DNA from 2 places in the Sinobaca sp. H24 genome. Region 1 is predicted to be linked to the other one. Evidence: riboswitches for the same ligand, from Rfam matches in the RefSeq annotation. Region 1 holds a riboswitch; the other holds the start of a gene.
What was found. A riboswitch is a leader RNA that binds a small molecule or an ion and turns the genes downstream of it on or off. The one in region 1 is predicted to bind glycine.
Positions count from the first base shown of each region.

Region 1 (7,915 bases):
AAACAGCGCATTACGGAAATCCGGAAGGATCAGGCGGTCTATTTATACTGTCAGTCCGGGTCCCGCAGCAAGCAGGCGGCTCGTGTTATCCAAAAGAAAACCGGCAATGAGGACATTTATCAATTAAAAACCGGCTTCAAAAAATGGACCGGCAAAATTAGAAAATAAAAAGCTGTCTCCCCGCGGAGACAGCTTTTTTGTTCTATGATTGATAAGCTTCTTCTTTTTTAGAAAATTCATGCCGTAGCACGGGTTTTCTTGCAGCCAGCGTCTCATCGAGTCTTTTGATTACGGTTGTATGAGGGGCTTCCTGAACCGTTTCCGGATTTTCTTCCGCCTCTTTGGCAATCGTTATCATCGCGTCTGCAAATTCATCCAGCGTTTCTTTTGCCTCGGTTTCTGTCGGTTCAAACATCATACACTCCTCTACATTGGTAGGAAAATAAATGGTAGGAGGATGATAGCCGAAATCAAGCAGCCGCTTCGCAATATCCAACGTTCTGACCCCGAGCTGTTTCTGTCTTTTTCCGGAAAGAACAAATTCATGCTTGCAGTGTTTATTGTACGGCAGATCATAATAAGGCTCGAGAAGCCTCATCAGGTAGTTTGCATTCAGAACTGCATATTCAGACACTTTACGCAGACCTTCAGCCCCCATCGTGCGGATATACGTATGCGCACGTACGTTAATGCCAAAGTTTCCGTAAAAAGGTTTTACACGTCCAATAGATTCCGGACGGTCATAGTCCCATTTGTAGGCTTCATTTTCTTTTACAAGCAGCGGTTTCGGAAGATAAGCGATTAAATCCTTTTTTACACCTACAGGTCCGCTTCCCGGACCACCGCCTCCGTGCGGGCCGGTAAATGTTTTATGCAGATTCAGGTGAACCACATCAAATCCCATATCGCCCGGGCGCGCTATTCCTAATATAGCATTGGAGTTCGCCCCATCATAATACAGCTTGCCTCCAGCCTGATGAATAATCGCCGCCATTTCCTGGATATCCTCTTCAAACAAGCCAAGTGTATTTGGGTTTGTAAGCATTAGAGCTGCCGTGTCTTCCCCAACGACTTCTTTTAAATGCTCAAGATCCACCAGACCACGTTCATCGGTTTTTACCGTCACTGAATCAAACCCGGCTACCGTAGCGGACGCTGGATTTGTGCCGTGTGCCGAATCCGGAACAATAACCTTGGTTCGTTTAAGGTCTCCATTAGCTTCGTGGAACGCTCTAATCATCATCAGGCCGGTCCATTCCCCCTGCGCTCCTGCGGCCGGCTGAAGCGTCACTTCATCCATTCCTGCTATCTCTTTGAGCTCTTCCTGCAGCTCATACATCAGCTGCATCGCGCCCTGCACCTGATAGTCCGGCTGATACGGATGAAGATGGGCAAATCCTTTCAGCCTGGCGGAGTCTTCGTTCATTTTAGGGTTATATTTCATCGTACATGAACCAAGCGGATAAAAGCCGGAATCCACTCCGTGATTTCTAGTCGATAGTGCTGTATAGTGCCTCATAATCTGCAGCTCTGATACTTCCGGAAGTTCCGGGCTGTCTGTCCGCTGCATTTCTGCAGGCAGAATGGTATCCATATCCACATCAGGTACTTCCAGTTCCGGCAGCGAATAACCTGTACGACCAGCTTTGCTGTACTCAAAAATCAGCTTTTGTTCTTTATTCATGCCAGCACCCCCTTCAGTTCTTCCACAAAGAGATCAATCTCTGCTTTGCTGCGTTTATCTGTTACACAAAGCAGCATCTGTCCTTTTTTGCCTGCTTTCGTCTGTTCCAGGTCGTATCCGCCAATGATGCCGCGTTCGAATAGGGCACGGTTTATTTTATCGGTCGAGTCCGGGAGTTGAATAACAAATTCATTAAAAACGGGCTGCTCTGCTGTTATTTGTATTCCTGCCTGCTGCAGCTGTTGTTTCATATAATGTGTTTTTTTAACGTTTTGGGCGGCCATCTCTTTGACTCCCTGCCTGCCGAGCGCCGTCATGGCTACAGATGCAGCCAGGGCATTGAGTGCCTGGTTGGAACAGATGTTGGACGTCGCTTTATCACGGCGTATATGCTGTTCTCTCGTCTGAAGCGTCAATACAAATCCACGGATGCCATCCTCGTCCTCCGTCTGGCCGACGAGCCTGCCCGGTACTTTTCTCATTAATTTTTTCGTCGTTGTAAAATAACCGCAGTGTGGGCCCCCGAACTGCGTCGGAATCCCAAATGGCTGTGCATCGCCGGTCACGATGTCTGCACCAAATGAGCCGGGTGATTTCAGTACGCCTAGTGCCAGAGGATTACTGGATACGACAAATAGTGATTTATACTGATGGATCAGTTTTTCGGCGGCCTGCAGATCTTCAATGGAACCATAGAAGTTAGGATACTGCAGGATAACCCCGGCCGTATGTTCATCAATCTGTTTTTCCAGTGCATCCATATCTGTTTTTCCATCCGTAAGCGGAATAGTCTCTACCACGATCCCAGGTCCGGAGGCATACGTTTCTATTACATGCAGCGATTCCGGATGAACGCCTTCCGATACTAAAATTTTCCGCGATGGGCTTTTGTGCTGGCTTCCTGCAACCAGTGCCGCTTCGGCCAGCGCGGTATGGCCGTCATACATAGACGAGTTGGCAATATCCATCCCTGTCAATTCACATACCATCGTTTGAAATTCAAAAATTGCCTGCAGTTCCCCCTGGGAAATTTCCGGCTGGTAAGGCGTGTAGGCTGTGTAAAATTCTGAACGCCGGATCACATGATCAACAATGGAAGGAATGTAGTGATCATAAACCCCCGCTCCTAAAAAGGAAGGGTACGACTGAAGATCAGCGTTTTTATCGCTCAACTGCTGGAGCTCTTTCATTAATGCCGTTTCATTTAATGGGGCACGCAGTTTCATTTCCCCTTTATAGCGTATCTTTTCAGGAATATCAGCAAAGAGTTCTTCTGTAGTGGAAACCCCTATGGTTTTGAGCATTTCCTGTTTATCGGTTTCTGTCATAGGCAGATAGCGAAAATCCATTCCTATTCCTCCTCTTTCTTATCCTTTTTTATAAAACGGGACCGGTACGACTTTTGCTTTTTTATTCTTGCCTCTAACATCTACAATAACTTCACTGCCTATCTCCGCAGCTTCGGTTTCCATTAAAACGAGACCGACATTTTTGCCAAGAGTCGGCGACTGTGTCCCGGAAGTCACAAATCCTACCTCTTTATTATCAGTGGAAAATACAATGTATCCGGTACGGGGAATGCCTTTATCAATCATTTCAATACCGGCCAGTTTTCGCGGAATTCCGTTATCTTTCTGCTTTTGCAGTGCTGTTTTTCCTATGAATTCACGGGAATCCTTCAGCTTTACTGCAAAACCCATTCCCGCTTCCAGCGGAGAAATAGTGTCAGATAATTCCTGCCCGTACAAGGGAAGCTTTGCTTCAAATCGAAGCGTGTCTCTGGCACCGAGACCAGCCGGCACAAGGCCGTGGGTACTGCCCGCGCTCATCAGCGTTTCCCATAGCCCCTCAGCATCTTCGGACCGGCAGTAAAGCTCAAATCCATCTTCTCCGGTATAGCCGGTACGGCTGGCGAGCACCCGGTATCCGGCGATATCCGCCTTTTCGAGAAAGCGGAACGGTCTGATTTCATCTAAATCTGCTTTTGTTAAAGTCTGCAGTATTTCTGCTGCCTTTGGTCCCTGCAGAGCAAGAAGAGCCGTTTCTGATGATATATCTTTGATTTGAACATCCGGGCCGGCATAGGTGGTAAGCCAGTTTATGTCTTTTGATGTATTGGCTGCATTTAGGACAAGAAAATACTTTTCCTCATTCAGCTGATAAACCAGAAGATCATCTACTGTACCTCCGTCTTCATTGCATAAAAAAGTGTACATCGCTTTGCCATTTTCCAACGCTTCCGGATTATTTGTAAGCATCTTCTGTAGAAAAGCTGCTGCTCCCTGCCCCTCTACGATTGCTTCTCCCATATGAGACACATCGAACAGTCCCGCCTTCGTTCTTACAGCTTCATGCTCTTCTTTAATGCTGCTGAAGCGGACCGGCAGCTCCCAGCCGCCAAAATCCGTTATCTTTGCGCCGTACTTTTCATAAAGTGGGTAAAGCGGTGTTCGTAATGGCATATGCATCCTCCTTCGTTTATAAAACAAAAAGACAGAGAAACCCCTGACATGGGGTTTCTCTGTCCTAAAACCAGAAAGTTTCATCTCTATGTGAGACTGTCTTCGTGGGTGGCCCGTTTGAACGGGCGCTCTCCAGAGATTCGTCGGATAAAAGTCTGTTTGCCTGAGAGATTCACCGCTGCTGCAGTTTGCTCCTTCGGCGCCGCTTCTTTATATGCGGGCTCTCCCTTTATCGTCATCCGTCATTATTCACTTTATATACTCGGTGCTCCGCTTATTATCGTCATAACGGAAAACCATCCAAAAACTAGAAAAGCAACTCCTGCAAAACCGACAGCGAAAAAATTACGGCGCTTTATTTCCCTTACTACAGCGAGAGCACACAGGATTGCCACTATTAAAAGTGTTATACCTATAGCCATGCAGCCTACCCCCTTTAATATGTACAGTAGTCTATTTACATTTTTCAAATAATTATGATATTGCTTTAATTATACCGTTTGTTTTCTTATTTTGCACCTATATTTTTTTTGGCGTACAATAACTAATAGACTGCGAAACGAAAGGAGCCATTCCTGCTATGGATTGGAAACAAATACCGTTAGGCCCTCTACAGACGAATTGTTATGTTTTATTTAATGAAAATAAAGAGGCTGTTATTTTTGATCCCGGCGGCCACGGGGATATCTTAAATACCTGGCTGATTGAAAACGATCTCCGCCCACAGGCTGTTTTATTAACCCACGCCCACTTTGACCATATTGGTGCGGTTGAAGATGTTCGTCAAAAATGGAACATCCCGGTGTATCTGCACGAAACAGAAAATGACTGGCTTACGGATCCCGAAAAAAATGGATCCTCCCGTTTTCTTGGCGGGGCCACCATAAAAGCGGAGCCTGCCGATGTGTTTATTACTAAAGAATCCGAACTTCAAGCAGGTTCTTTTCACTTCAGCCTATTTCATACTCCCGGCCATTCCCCCGGCAGCGTCTCTTTTTATCATAAAGAGACCGAAACGGTATTTTCAGGAGACGTGCTCTTTGAAAATGGGATTGGCAGAACAGATCTGCCCGGAGGAGATTACGAAACACTGATCAAAAGCATTAATGATTTCCTTATGCCTCTTCCTGAAGATACCGCAGTTGCCTGCGGCCACGGAAATGTGACGACCATCGGAAATGAAATGACATCCAATCCTTTTCTTCATGGATTTTCTTAAAAATAATGTACGCCATGCAAAAAGGCTCTCCAAAGGAGAGCCTTTCTGCTTGAAAAGAGTTTATCTGCTTTTTAATGAAAACCAGTTTCCATCATAAAAGTCGTGTAATAGGTAAACCCTACAAAAAAGACAGTTAAGTAAATGCCGAAAATATAAACATACATTCTTTCAGATAAATTCATAAAACCTAATCCAAGAAAAACGGCGGTCTGAGCGAAAAAGAGCAGAGCCATTTGAAACATGTCCCCTACAAAGAAAAGCACTGCAAATACAGTCGTCCAAAAAGAAATCACCCGAAACATGCGATCCATTCAACATACCCCCTTTTCTTATCTTTAGCGCTAGTATGTATGCCCTGTAAATAAGAGTAGTTGTATATAGTATATAGCAGAAAACTTCTATTTGTAAATGCTTTCAAAGCTTTCCTGTGCGGATTCATAAGAAAAGGAATGACTTCTCCGTTCTCCGCCCTCGAGCTCTGCTGAAATCATCACGCGGGACGTCCCGGGTCCGGTAATGGTTGAGACCACGACCGCCTCTCCCGTTGGAAACACATACTCTTGTTCTCCCGGCTGTTTTCCTTCCTGATACCATTTCTTTTCTGCATTTTGAAGCATCCATTCCAGTTGGATGCTTTGTTCATGCAGAGCAGCGTTTTGTTTTGTGAACTGCATAGCTCCCAACCATGAGCAGCACCAGTCCCGCACAGAGAGCACATACAGCAGCTGCTATCGGCATCATTCCACCCTTTTGATCCAACCGTCATCCCTCCCTATAATTGACAGCCGGAATCCTGCTGCTGTTTCCCATGTGCGTCCATTTTTCTCTGTTACGGTAATATATGCCCCATACTCTCTTGGTTCTACGTGAAAGTTTTCCACATTCTGAAGAACAATTTCAAACCCTTCGTTATTTTTCCTCCTTACAATCCGGTCGCCCCGTTGTTCATAGAGACGCGTATCGACAGACTCTTTTATCACCAGCCTGCCGTTTCCTACTTCTAATTGATGCGCGTAGTCAAAATCCGTTTTAAGTTGTTGGAAAAACACAGGTATATCCTGCCTTCCTTTTACTACATCACTTGAGAATACGCCTATTAGTGGAATAATTAAAACGATAACAATAAGCGTTATGGAGAGGGAAAGTACTGTTTCAATAAGGGTAAACCCTGAGTCTTTATCCGTATACATGCAGACATTTTTCCGTGTTTCGTTTATTTTGCGCCTCCCATTCTACACAGACCGTCGTGCCGCCCTGTTCTTCATAAGTTCGTAATGTGTATATGCCTTTTGGACTTTGGGTCTGGTAGGGCTGTTTTGTAACCTCTGCTGTATTAACGAGCCATGCCTCTTCTTCCAGCACAGCCAGTGCTTTTTGTTCTTCCTGCACGGAACGAATTTCTACAGCCGCAGTAATATATAAAGGAAGGACAAATAAGCCGGCAAGAAGAATTAAAGCAAGGGCACCCGTAGATTCGAGAAGCGTAAAACCTTTATTAGATTGGTTCAATATAAAACCTCCCGCTGCCGAGGAGAAAAACGAGTTTGTACCGCCTGTTCGGCGTATCAATCGTTAACGTTCCAGGCCGGCGGATATTTCCGGCTGCCGTAAAGACAATGTCCGACTCTTTTAAACTTGCACTTTCTATATACACACCGGGAGGCATTTGTTTCGATGCGGCCGCCGGGGAATGAAACGGCTTAATGTGATAGGACTGAGAGTTTGAATCAAATAGAAAATGGGTCACCTCTTCATGAGAATATGCATACTGCTGGGCGAATAACAAATCTTCTTCAAGGGTGTACAAAAACCGCTGGATTTCTTTTTCTTGATAAAACGTATAAAGACTATGAATCGGCCAGGCGGTAAATATGACCAGCATACCTAGAACAATGAGCATTTCTACCATCGTATGCCCCTTCTCATTTAAAACGGCTGCCATTAAGACCCCTTGCGTACCTTCCCGTTTTCCAACACAAGAGTGGATTCATCCGGGCATGTGATTCTATCGACATATTCCGCCTCCTGAAGTTCACTCAGCGAAGCAGGTGCTTTATTAAATTCGACTGCGTACGCCGCTGCCTGGGATTCAAGAAGCTTAATCGTAGCATCGCATCCTTTGTTTTGTGCTACTCCGTTGTTTGTGACTACATTTGGAATAGCAATTAATAAAAGAACGGTAATAATCAGCAGCACAATCAGCATTTCCACCATCGTAAAGCCAGCTTCTTTCTCATACCTTTTTTTCATACTCCACTTCTCCTTTGAATGATAATTTTCAACAGGGCCTGAATATTTTCTTCCTGAATCTGCTCGAGCTTTGTTACTTTTTCCTGCAGCTGAATAAATTCTTCTTCTGCAAAGGGTACTTTTTCTGTTATAACCGGCATGTACTGATCTCTCCTTTAAATAGCATTCATTAGTTCAAACATTGGTAAAAACACAGCAAGAAATAAGCTGAGAACGATAAAGCCGACAATCGAAAATAATACAGGCTGAAAAATCATCACAGCTTTTTTTACCCGCTCCTCGAGAATCTGCAGAAGCCTT
Region 1 is NZ_JALBWT010000002.1:135,030-142,944, reverse strand. It holds gene MMY81_RS03875 (rhodanese-like domain-containing protein) at 1-168, shown strand, start outside; gene gcvPB (aminomethyl-transferring glycine dehydrogenase subunit GcvPB) at 203-1,684, opposite strand; gene gcvPA (aminomethyl-transferring glycine dehydrogenase subunit GcvPA) at 1,681-3,033, opposite strand; gene gcvT (glycine cleavage system aminomethyltransferase GcvT) at 3,052-4,146, opposite strand; glycine riboswitch at 4,288-4,385, opposite strand; gene MMY81_RS03855 (DUF2759 domain-containing protein) at 4,401-4,568, opposite strand; gene MMY81_RS03850 (MBL fold metallo-hydrolase) at 4,727-5,365, shown strand; gene MMY81_RS03845 (DUF2626 domain-containing protein) at 5,437-5,676, opposite strand; gene MMY81_RS03840 (hypothetical protein) at 5,764-6,039, opposite strand; gene MMY81_RS03835 (competence type IV pilus minor pilin ComGF) at 6,103-6,555, opposite strand; gene MMY81_RS03830 (hypothetical protein) at 6,542-6,874, opposite strand; gene comGD (competence type IV pilus minor pilin ComGD) at 6,861-7,307, opposite strand; gene comGC (competence type IV pilus major pilin ComGC) at 7,307-7,615, opposite strand; gene MMY81_RS03815 (hypothetical protein) at 7,612-7,755, opposite strand; gene comGB (competence type IV pilus assembly protein ComGB) at 7,771-7,915, opposite strand, start outside.

Region 2 (7,915 bases), on a different contig from region 1:
TTGGTTCTGGAATAGTCCGGTTAACTAATTCTAATTTATCGATATCACCGTAGCCTGTTACTTGTACAGCTTTCATATAAACATCGCCTTTCTTTCAATACTAAGTCTGGATCTGCTTATTGAGAGCTTCGTTTTTCAGCAGTTAAAAAATAATCAGACGTTATATCTACCAGCATAGCGCGTTTGAGGACTGAAATCTATCCGGATTCCATAAAAAGACACCGTCCTGCCTGGAGCGGTGTCTCGTGAATATCTCTTTATTTAATAAGAAAGCCGGGCTGTTCCATATATTTTCATCGCTTCTCTCATAAACACAGCCAGCCCCTCCCCAAACTGATCGATATTTTTCGTGAAACGTTCGTCTTCGGTATACATCTCTCCAAGACTGATAAACACTTCCGGCGGATAGGTGCCGATCGTCTGCAGAAGCTCGTACCATTCTCCGATTCTTTTCTGTGCCTCATCAGAGCCCGGATCATACCGGCGCACTTCTGCCAGACTTTGGTATAAGGCAGTAAACCGCTCCTGGCCGTTTTCCTCGCATTGATTAATTTTCCGGTTTACTGATGTAACGTACTCTTTGCCCCAGCGTTCTTCTGCTTCCTCAATGTACGGATTATCGGTGAAGTCAAACCCTGTGAATTTATCAGCGTTACTCATTATCTCTTCTCCTTTATGGTAGCTTATCGTCCGTTCGATCGTGTGGATCATTTCCTGAATCTGCCGCTGTTTGGCCAGAAGCTTTTCCTTGTGAGTACCCAGCATACGAACCTGTGTCTGCACCTCCAGTGAGATCATCTCCTTAATAGATAGCAGGGGTACACCGGCTTCCCGGAAAAGCAATATCTGCTGAAGGCAGTCCATGCCCTCATCACTGTATAGTCTGTAGCCTGAGTCCGTGCGCATGGAAGGCACGAGCAGTCCGATCTCATCATAGTGATGGAGCGTTCGCACACTGATTCCCGCAGTTTCTGCCGCTTTTTTAATTTGAAGCATCTGTCGTTTCCTCCTTTCTTGTCTTTTACGATAAAGGATAACGCTGCGTCAGGGTCAATACCGGCAGACAAAAAAACTCCTGCCCGGTGTCCGGACAGGAGTTGTATTTATTTAACGTGGGCCTGAATCGTTTCTTCATCCATTTTCAGAACATCCGTCATATAGCCTCTGCCCCAGTCATACATTACATCGAGAATAGGAATCAAGGTTTCACCATGACTTGTGAGGGAATACTCTACTTTAGGCGGAACGACCGGATATACTTCCCGGTGGACGATCTGGTCCTCTTCCAGCTCTCTCAGCTGGGTAACGAGCATACGCTGCGTAATACCCGGAATCATGGCTTTCAGCTCGCCAAATCGTTTGGTTCCTTCTTTACCTAAATGCCAGATAATCAACATTTTCCATTTACCGCCGATGATGGATAACGTTAATTCTTTTTCACAGTTGTATACTTTCTCATCAAATCTACTCATGTTCTTTATCCCCTTTATGGGCTGTCACAGCCCAATAGTATACTTTTTATCACTATGTGTGTTAAATGTGGGTACTTACATTATCTGCTTGTACGAAGTATACTTGATTTTGTGCCTGGGGTAAAGAACCTCTCACACTTTTTCAAACAATCAACTGGAGGTTTTACCTATGAATAGATTTACAATACCAAGAGACATTTATTTCGGAGAAGACGCACTGGGCGTACTCGAAACATTAGAAGGTAAAAAAGCCCTCGTTATCGGCGGCGCTTCTGCCAAGAAAAACGGCACGCTTGATGCGATCGAGCAGAAACTGGCTAAAGCATCGATTGAAACAAAAGTAATCGAAGGTATATCTGATGAACCAACAACGCAGAAAATCAGCGAAAGTGCATCTGTTCTGGAATCGTTTCAGCCGGATTGGGTTATTGGAATCGGCGGCGGTTCTGTTATGGACGCAGCAAAAGCAATGTGGGTATTCTATGAGCATCCGGAGCTTACGTTTGAAGATGCAACCAAACCATTTGAACTTCCACGCCTGCGCGGCAAAGCGAAGTTCATCGGTATTCCAACTACAAGCGGAAGTGCTTCTGAGATTTCCAACCTGTCTGTAGTGACAGACGCGGAAACAAATATCAAATATCCAATGGCTGACTTTGAACTGACGCCGGATATTGCCATTATTGATCCAATGACAGTAGATCAAATGCCAAAGGATGTAACAGCTAATACAGGAATGGATGCCGTGACACACTGCATCGAAGCGTATGTAGCCAAGCCTCGCACAGTATTTACCGATGCATTGGCATTAGAAGGCGCAGAAATACTAAAGAATGACCTGCTTCGTTCATACGACGGCAACAAAGAAGCCCGCGAACAGGTTCATTATGCACAGGCAATGGCCGGCATGGCATTTGCCAACGCCGTACTCGGTAACGCCCACAGCCTGGCTCACAAAAGCGGTCCAACGTTCGGCATTGCCCACGGTCTTGCCAACGCCATTTACCTGCCGTACGTCATGCAGTTCAACCGTTCTGTTTCAGCAGATCGTTTCGCTGTTATCGCAAAGCGCCTCGGCCTGAACGGCACGACATCAGAAGAACTGACAGACTCATTGATCGAATGGGTTCGTGACCTGAATGTACAGATGGATATTCCTTCCAGCCTGCAAAAATGGGGTCTTGATGAAGCGACATTTACTTCTCATGTAGAAGAAATGGCGAAAAATGCTGTCGGTGATCCATGTACCGGTACAAATCCTCGTGAAACATCCGAAGATCAGATGAAAAAACTGTACGAAGCTGCTTATTACGGACAAGACGTTACGTTCTAAAGCTGTCTGCACCTAAAAGCCCGGTTCCTCTACTAAGAGGAACCGGGCTTTTTTTGAAAAAAATAGTATATCCAGGAAGCCTGGCATTCAGCGGATGCGGCGGGTGCGCATCCGGCCGCGGCTTTTATGCCGTTTTTTTGCGTTTTTGCTTCGCTCGATCCGGTGCATCGCAACACCAACAAGCAGCGCACCAATAATTGACAACCATAAAATCAGATCCATAGCCATCCTCCTTTTCCAAGCGAACTCATGTGTGTTTAATCATATCATAGAAAAGAAAGCATTTCCCTCCTGCACTGTTAAAAAGAACAGGGTCTTTCCGCCATCGCAGAAGCCGCTCGCTGTCCGGCCGGCGTTACTGCCAATCCGCCCTTGGACGTTTCTTTCAACGAACCAGGCATACTGCTTCCAATGCGGTGCATTGTATCAATAACTTCATCACACGGAATGCGGCTTTGAATACCGGCTAATGCCATGTCAGCAGCGCTGAATGCAATCGAAGTGCCGATGACATTACGCTTTACACACGGGACTTCTACGAGGCCGGCTACCGGATCACATACAAGACCGAGCAGTGATTTCATCGCTATCGCCACCGCATCGGAGGCCTGAGTGGGAGTCCCCCCTTTTATTTCTACAATTGTACCGGCTGCCATTGCTGCGGCCGAGCCGATTTCTGCCTGACAGCCGCCGGCAGCACCGGAGATCATCTCATGATTGGCAAACACATAGCCAATGGCACTTGCTGAAAACAAGCCCATCGTTATCTGGTTCTCGCTGATATGCTGGTTCTCTTCGAGTGACAGCAGGATTCCGGGAAGAATACCCGCGGATCCGGCAGTAGGTGTTGCTACAATAACTTCCATCCGGGCGTTGCTTTCCGAGGTGGCCATGGCAAACAGCATCGCGTCGCTGATTAATTTTCCAGATAAAGGCACGTTCTGCTGCGTATAGTGCTGCATTCGGGCGGCATCGCCGCCGGAAAGGCCGCTTTCTGACTCCTCTGTATTCGTGATGCCCTGGCGTACGGCCTTCTTCATAACGTGCAGCCGTTCTCTCATTTGCAGAAGAATAGCTTCTTTCGTTTTGCCGGAGCGTGAAACTTCCCTGTTCAGCATCCACTCTCCAATGGATAGGTAATCTGCTTCAGCCGCGTTGACGATATCTTTCATTCGTTCTGTTGTCATAGTCGGCCAGCCAATCTGCTTTTATAAGTATCAGCTATTTGTTTAATATTACTGTCTGCCGGGATGTCGATACAAACCGCTTCGCCGTTGATGCTCCTTATTTCGGAAAGACCTCCTCCGATTGAAACACCTTCTATCGCTGTAAAATATCCGGAGCGGTTTGCATGAATATGGACCGTGTTTGGATGCCCTTCCCATCCTATGTCTGTTCTGGGATTCATCTTAACGACAAGTCCTTCTTTTATGGAATAACGCTTCGACTCACGTATGCTGTGGGATGCAGCCTCCATACCAAGAAGTCCTCCTACTATTGCTTTATCCGTGCCATGTCCCTGGTACGTATCTGCAAACGATCCATAAAGCATAATCTCTGTCCAGTCCGGAACTCCGCCAAGCCACTCATAAACAAACCTTCCGATGGATACGGCACCTGCGGTATGGGAACTGGATGGTCCCACCATAATCGGTCCAATAATATCAAAACAGCTGTTAAATCCCATTAAATCCACGCTCCTCTTAGGATTCAGCGTTTCCTCTGCCTCGGTAATGCTTTACTATACAAAAAAGGGACAGAGGAAAGCCAGAATTTCTTCTGCCTTTCCTCTGTCCCTTTTACCTGAGAGATTAGCTTCTTGAACGAAGCTCCCCTTTGGTGGCCCGCAGGCTCTCTCCAGAGGTGCATCCGGCAGCGGTCAGTTTACCTGAGAGTTTAACCGCCAAGGCCTTTTTGGCGAATTGCTCCTTCGGTGCCGGATTGGTACCCTCCGGTCTCTCCCACTGCTGTCATTTGCCGATCGGTTTATATCTTTGAATATATCGTGGTCCTCACTTGAAGTCAACTGCATATTGCATGTAGACAAGGAAAGAATTTCCTGCTATATTTTTAAATGATAATGATTTTCAATATCAATAAAGGATGGTGGATGTTAATGTATATTAAAAAGGCAGGTTTTTCAGCCTTTCTGTTCTGCTTTGTGCTTTTTCTTGCTGCCTGCGGCAGCAGTGATTCTGAGGAAAACAGCAGTGCGCAGGAAACAGAAGAAGCAGACGGCGGTATGAGAACCGTAACAGCCGGTAACGGTGAAGTGGAAATTCCGGCAGATCCAGAACGTGTTATCGCGCTTCAGTTTGCAGGAGACCTTCTTGCATTAGGCATTGAACCAATCGGAATCGACTCCACGTTAAAAAACAACTCCAATCATCTGGAAGAGGAACTTGCTGACGCAGAAGATGTTGGTGATCCTTCTGTTGAAAAAGTACTGGAGATGGAACCTGATCTTATCGTGGCTCCTACATATTTAGAGGAAAATGTAATTAGTCAGCTCGAGCAGATCGCCCCGACGATCACCGTACCGTGGGCGGAAATGGATGCAAAAGAAGAAGTCGCTCACTTTGGTGAGCTGCTGGACCGCGAAGAAGAAGCCGAAGAATGGATTTCCTCCTACGAACAGCAGGGAGAGGATGCGAAAGAACAGATAAACGATATTATTGAGTCTGGGGAAACAGTCGGCATGTATGAATTGTCTGCTAAAGAAATATATGTCCACACCACCCCGGGGCGCGGAACGTATAACTTATACGAAACGCTTGAGCTCCCTGCTCCAGACCTTGTGCAGGAGGAAGTGATTGATACCGGCGAGCAATTTGCCGCCCTTTCTCTTGAAGCCCTCCCTGAATATGCAGCGGATCATATGTTTGTCACAGTATATGAAGAAGGCGGCGTAGAGGAAGCAGAGGAACTGATGGAAAGCTCGATCTGGAAAAACCTGCCTGCTTATGAAAACGATCAAATTCATATGGTAGATCATAAAGAGTTTTGGTTTAATGACGGTGTGTCCATGGAGAAACAGCTGGATATCCTTGTAAATGAGCTGACGTCCGAGGAATAATTTAGAACGGCACATACGCTTCCAGTATAAGGACCAGACCGCCGTATAATGATTGGACACGTTCCAGACGAAGCGGGCTTTTTTCCACAAGATGCCGGGTCGACCGGTTTAATTGGCATCCTTCCGCCACCCGCTCCCAGGCCGGTGTTAGAATATCCTGAATCCTTGCCGCTCTCGGGTGGCTGTCCATACGAACGTGTTCCAAAAGTTGTATCCGTCCCCCGGGTTTCACTACTCTCGCGGTTTCATGTAACGCACGAATGGGATCCGGAATGGTACAAAAAGCAAGAAAAGCGGCGGCTTCATCAAACGTATCGTTAGAAAATGGCATATTCTCTGCAGAAGCCTGTGCCATATAATAGGATACGTGTGGCAGCGCTGTACGGCGGGAGATTCGTTTCAGCTTCCCCTCGTCCGGCTCCAGGAAGGTCACACTTTCCGCCTGTCTGTAGTAAGGCATCGATGCTCCTGTACCTGAGCCAATATCGAGAACGTTTCCTTTTACACCGGCAAGCATATCTCTGCGGATCTGCTTAAGCTTGACCTGTTCAAGTGGTGCCATCAACGTATCATAAATACAGCTTTTCATTTTTTCCTCCAAATAAAACCGGCTCTCTCTACGAGGACCGGTTTTCATTATTAGTTATGAATCTTCGGCGCCTGCTGTTTTATCTTTCGGACGCTTTTTCTTTATGTCAATGATACGTCCGCCGGCAAAGCCTTCGTTGATCATGCGGTCAATTTCAAGCTCGTATTCTTTTATTTCATCACGAATGGTACCCTTTTTTTCTTTTTCAGGAGCAGTCATCTTTGCCACCTCCCTTCTAAAAAGTCAGGTTACCTCTTAATAAAGCAGGAATATTCTCTTAATACTATTATATCACGATTAACCAATTATAATCTTTATTTGACTTTTTATTAAGTTCACTGTGATAGAATAAGAGTAACTATACGAATAAGTTATGTTGCCTATTCCATATGATTTAAGGTAAGGGGTACCGGTAATAAAGCGTTTAAAGGAGAAAGAATGATGCAGTTCACCGAAATTAATTATACGGAAAAGCTTGACCATATCGTTTCGGAAGCGATTGATTACTTGAGCACTTCCCTGCAGTCAAACACGGTCTTTTTTTCTACTTCCAACGGAACCGTTAATACAATACGTCGTGTGTTCAACCGAAGATACAAACTGCTTAAAGAAGGAGAAACACGGAACTATCGTTATGAGTTCTGCCGGGTGGTAACGGAGAGCGGAGAAAACCCGCTGGTTATTAATGATCTAAGCCTTCACCCGCTTACAAAAGAACATGTGATCACTAACTTTATAGGTACTGGTTCTTTAATAGGCGTTCCAATTTTTACTGATGAGAACGAGATGATTGGAAGTCTCTGCGTATTCGATCTGGACGCGTATCGGTTCACAGAAGAAGACGTCCGGCTTATGAAAATGCTGGGATATATTATTAATCAAAGTCTCACGCTCGAAGGAGCTTTAATTAAAGACCCCCTGACTGGGCTTTATAACCGTTCCTATATTTTTAATTACTTTCCCACGCGCAGCATGGACCATCCCCGGACAGCTGTGCTTTATCTTGATTTTGACTATTTCAAACAGATTAATGATATATATGGTCATGCGGCCGGTGACCGGGCACTGCAAACAATAAGCGGCTGCCTAAGATCTTATTTCCCTGCTCAAAGCACGATAGCCCGAATTGGCGGAGATGAATTTGTTGTACTGCTTCCGCAGGAAAAAGAGATACTGACAGAAGACTATATCCGCAGCATTTTTCAGCTTATTTATAAAGAATGTCACAACGGTGGACTCGTGATCAACGGAGATAAGATTTTTTTTACACTCAGCGCCGGTGTTAGTATGTATCCTGAAGACGGAAGTGACATGGGAGAACTTCTTAACAAAGCGGATCTGGCTATGTATGATGCTAAGAATAAAGGAAAAAACCGGGTTGAATTTTATAATCAGGAGATTCTTGGGACGTATACACGTAGCTTTTATATGAAAAATGAATTGAA
Region 2 is NZ_JALBWT010000043.1:21,619-29,533, reverse strand. It holds gene MMY81_RS29370 (zinc-binding dehydrogenase) at 1-76, opposite strand, end outside; gene MMY81_RS29365 (MerR family transcriptional regulator) at 262-996, opposite strand; gene hxlR (transcriptional activator HxlR) at 1,104-1,472, opposite strand; gene MMY81_RS29355 (iron-containing alcohol dehydrogenase) at 1,642-2,805, shown strand; gene MMY81_RS29350 (hypothetical protein) at 2,893-3,033, opposite strand; gene sdaAA (L-serine ammonia-lyase, iron-sulfur-dependent, subunit alpha) at 3,105-3,992, opposite strand; gene MMY81_RS29340 (serine dehydratase beta chain) at 3,989-4,492, opposite strand; glycine riboswitch at 4,593-4,669, opposite strand; glycine riboswitch at 4,672-4,779, opposite strand; gene MMY81_RS29335 (ABC transporter substrate-binding protein) at 4,922-5,881, shown strand; gene MMY81_RS29330 (class I SAM-dependent methyltransferase) at 5,883-6,470, opposite strand; gene MMY81_RS29325 (hypothetical protein) at 6,525-6,689, opposite strand; gene MMY81_RS29320 (bifunctional diguanylate cyclase/phosphodiesterase) at 6,909-7,915, shown strand, end outside.
Region 2: another riboswitch for glycine. It lies ahead of MMY81_RS29340 (serine dehydratase beta chain); the one in region 1 lies ahead of gcvT (glycine cleavage system aminomethyltransferase GcvT).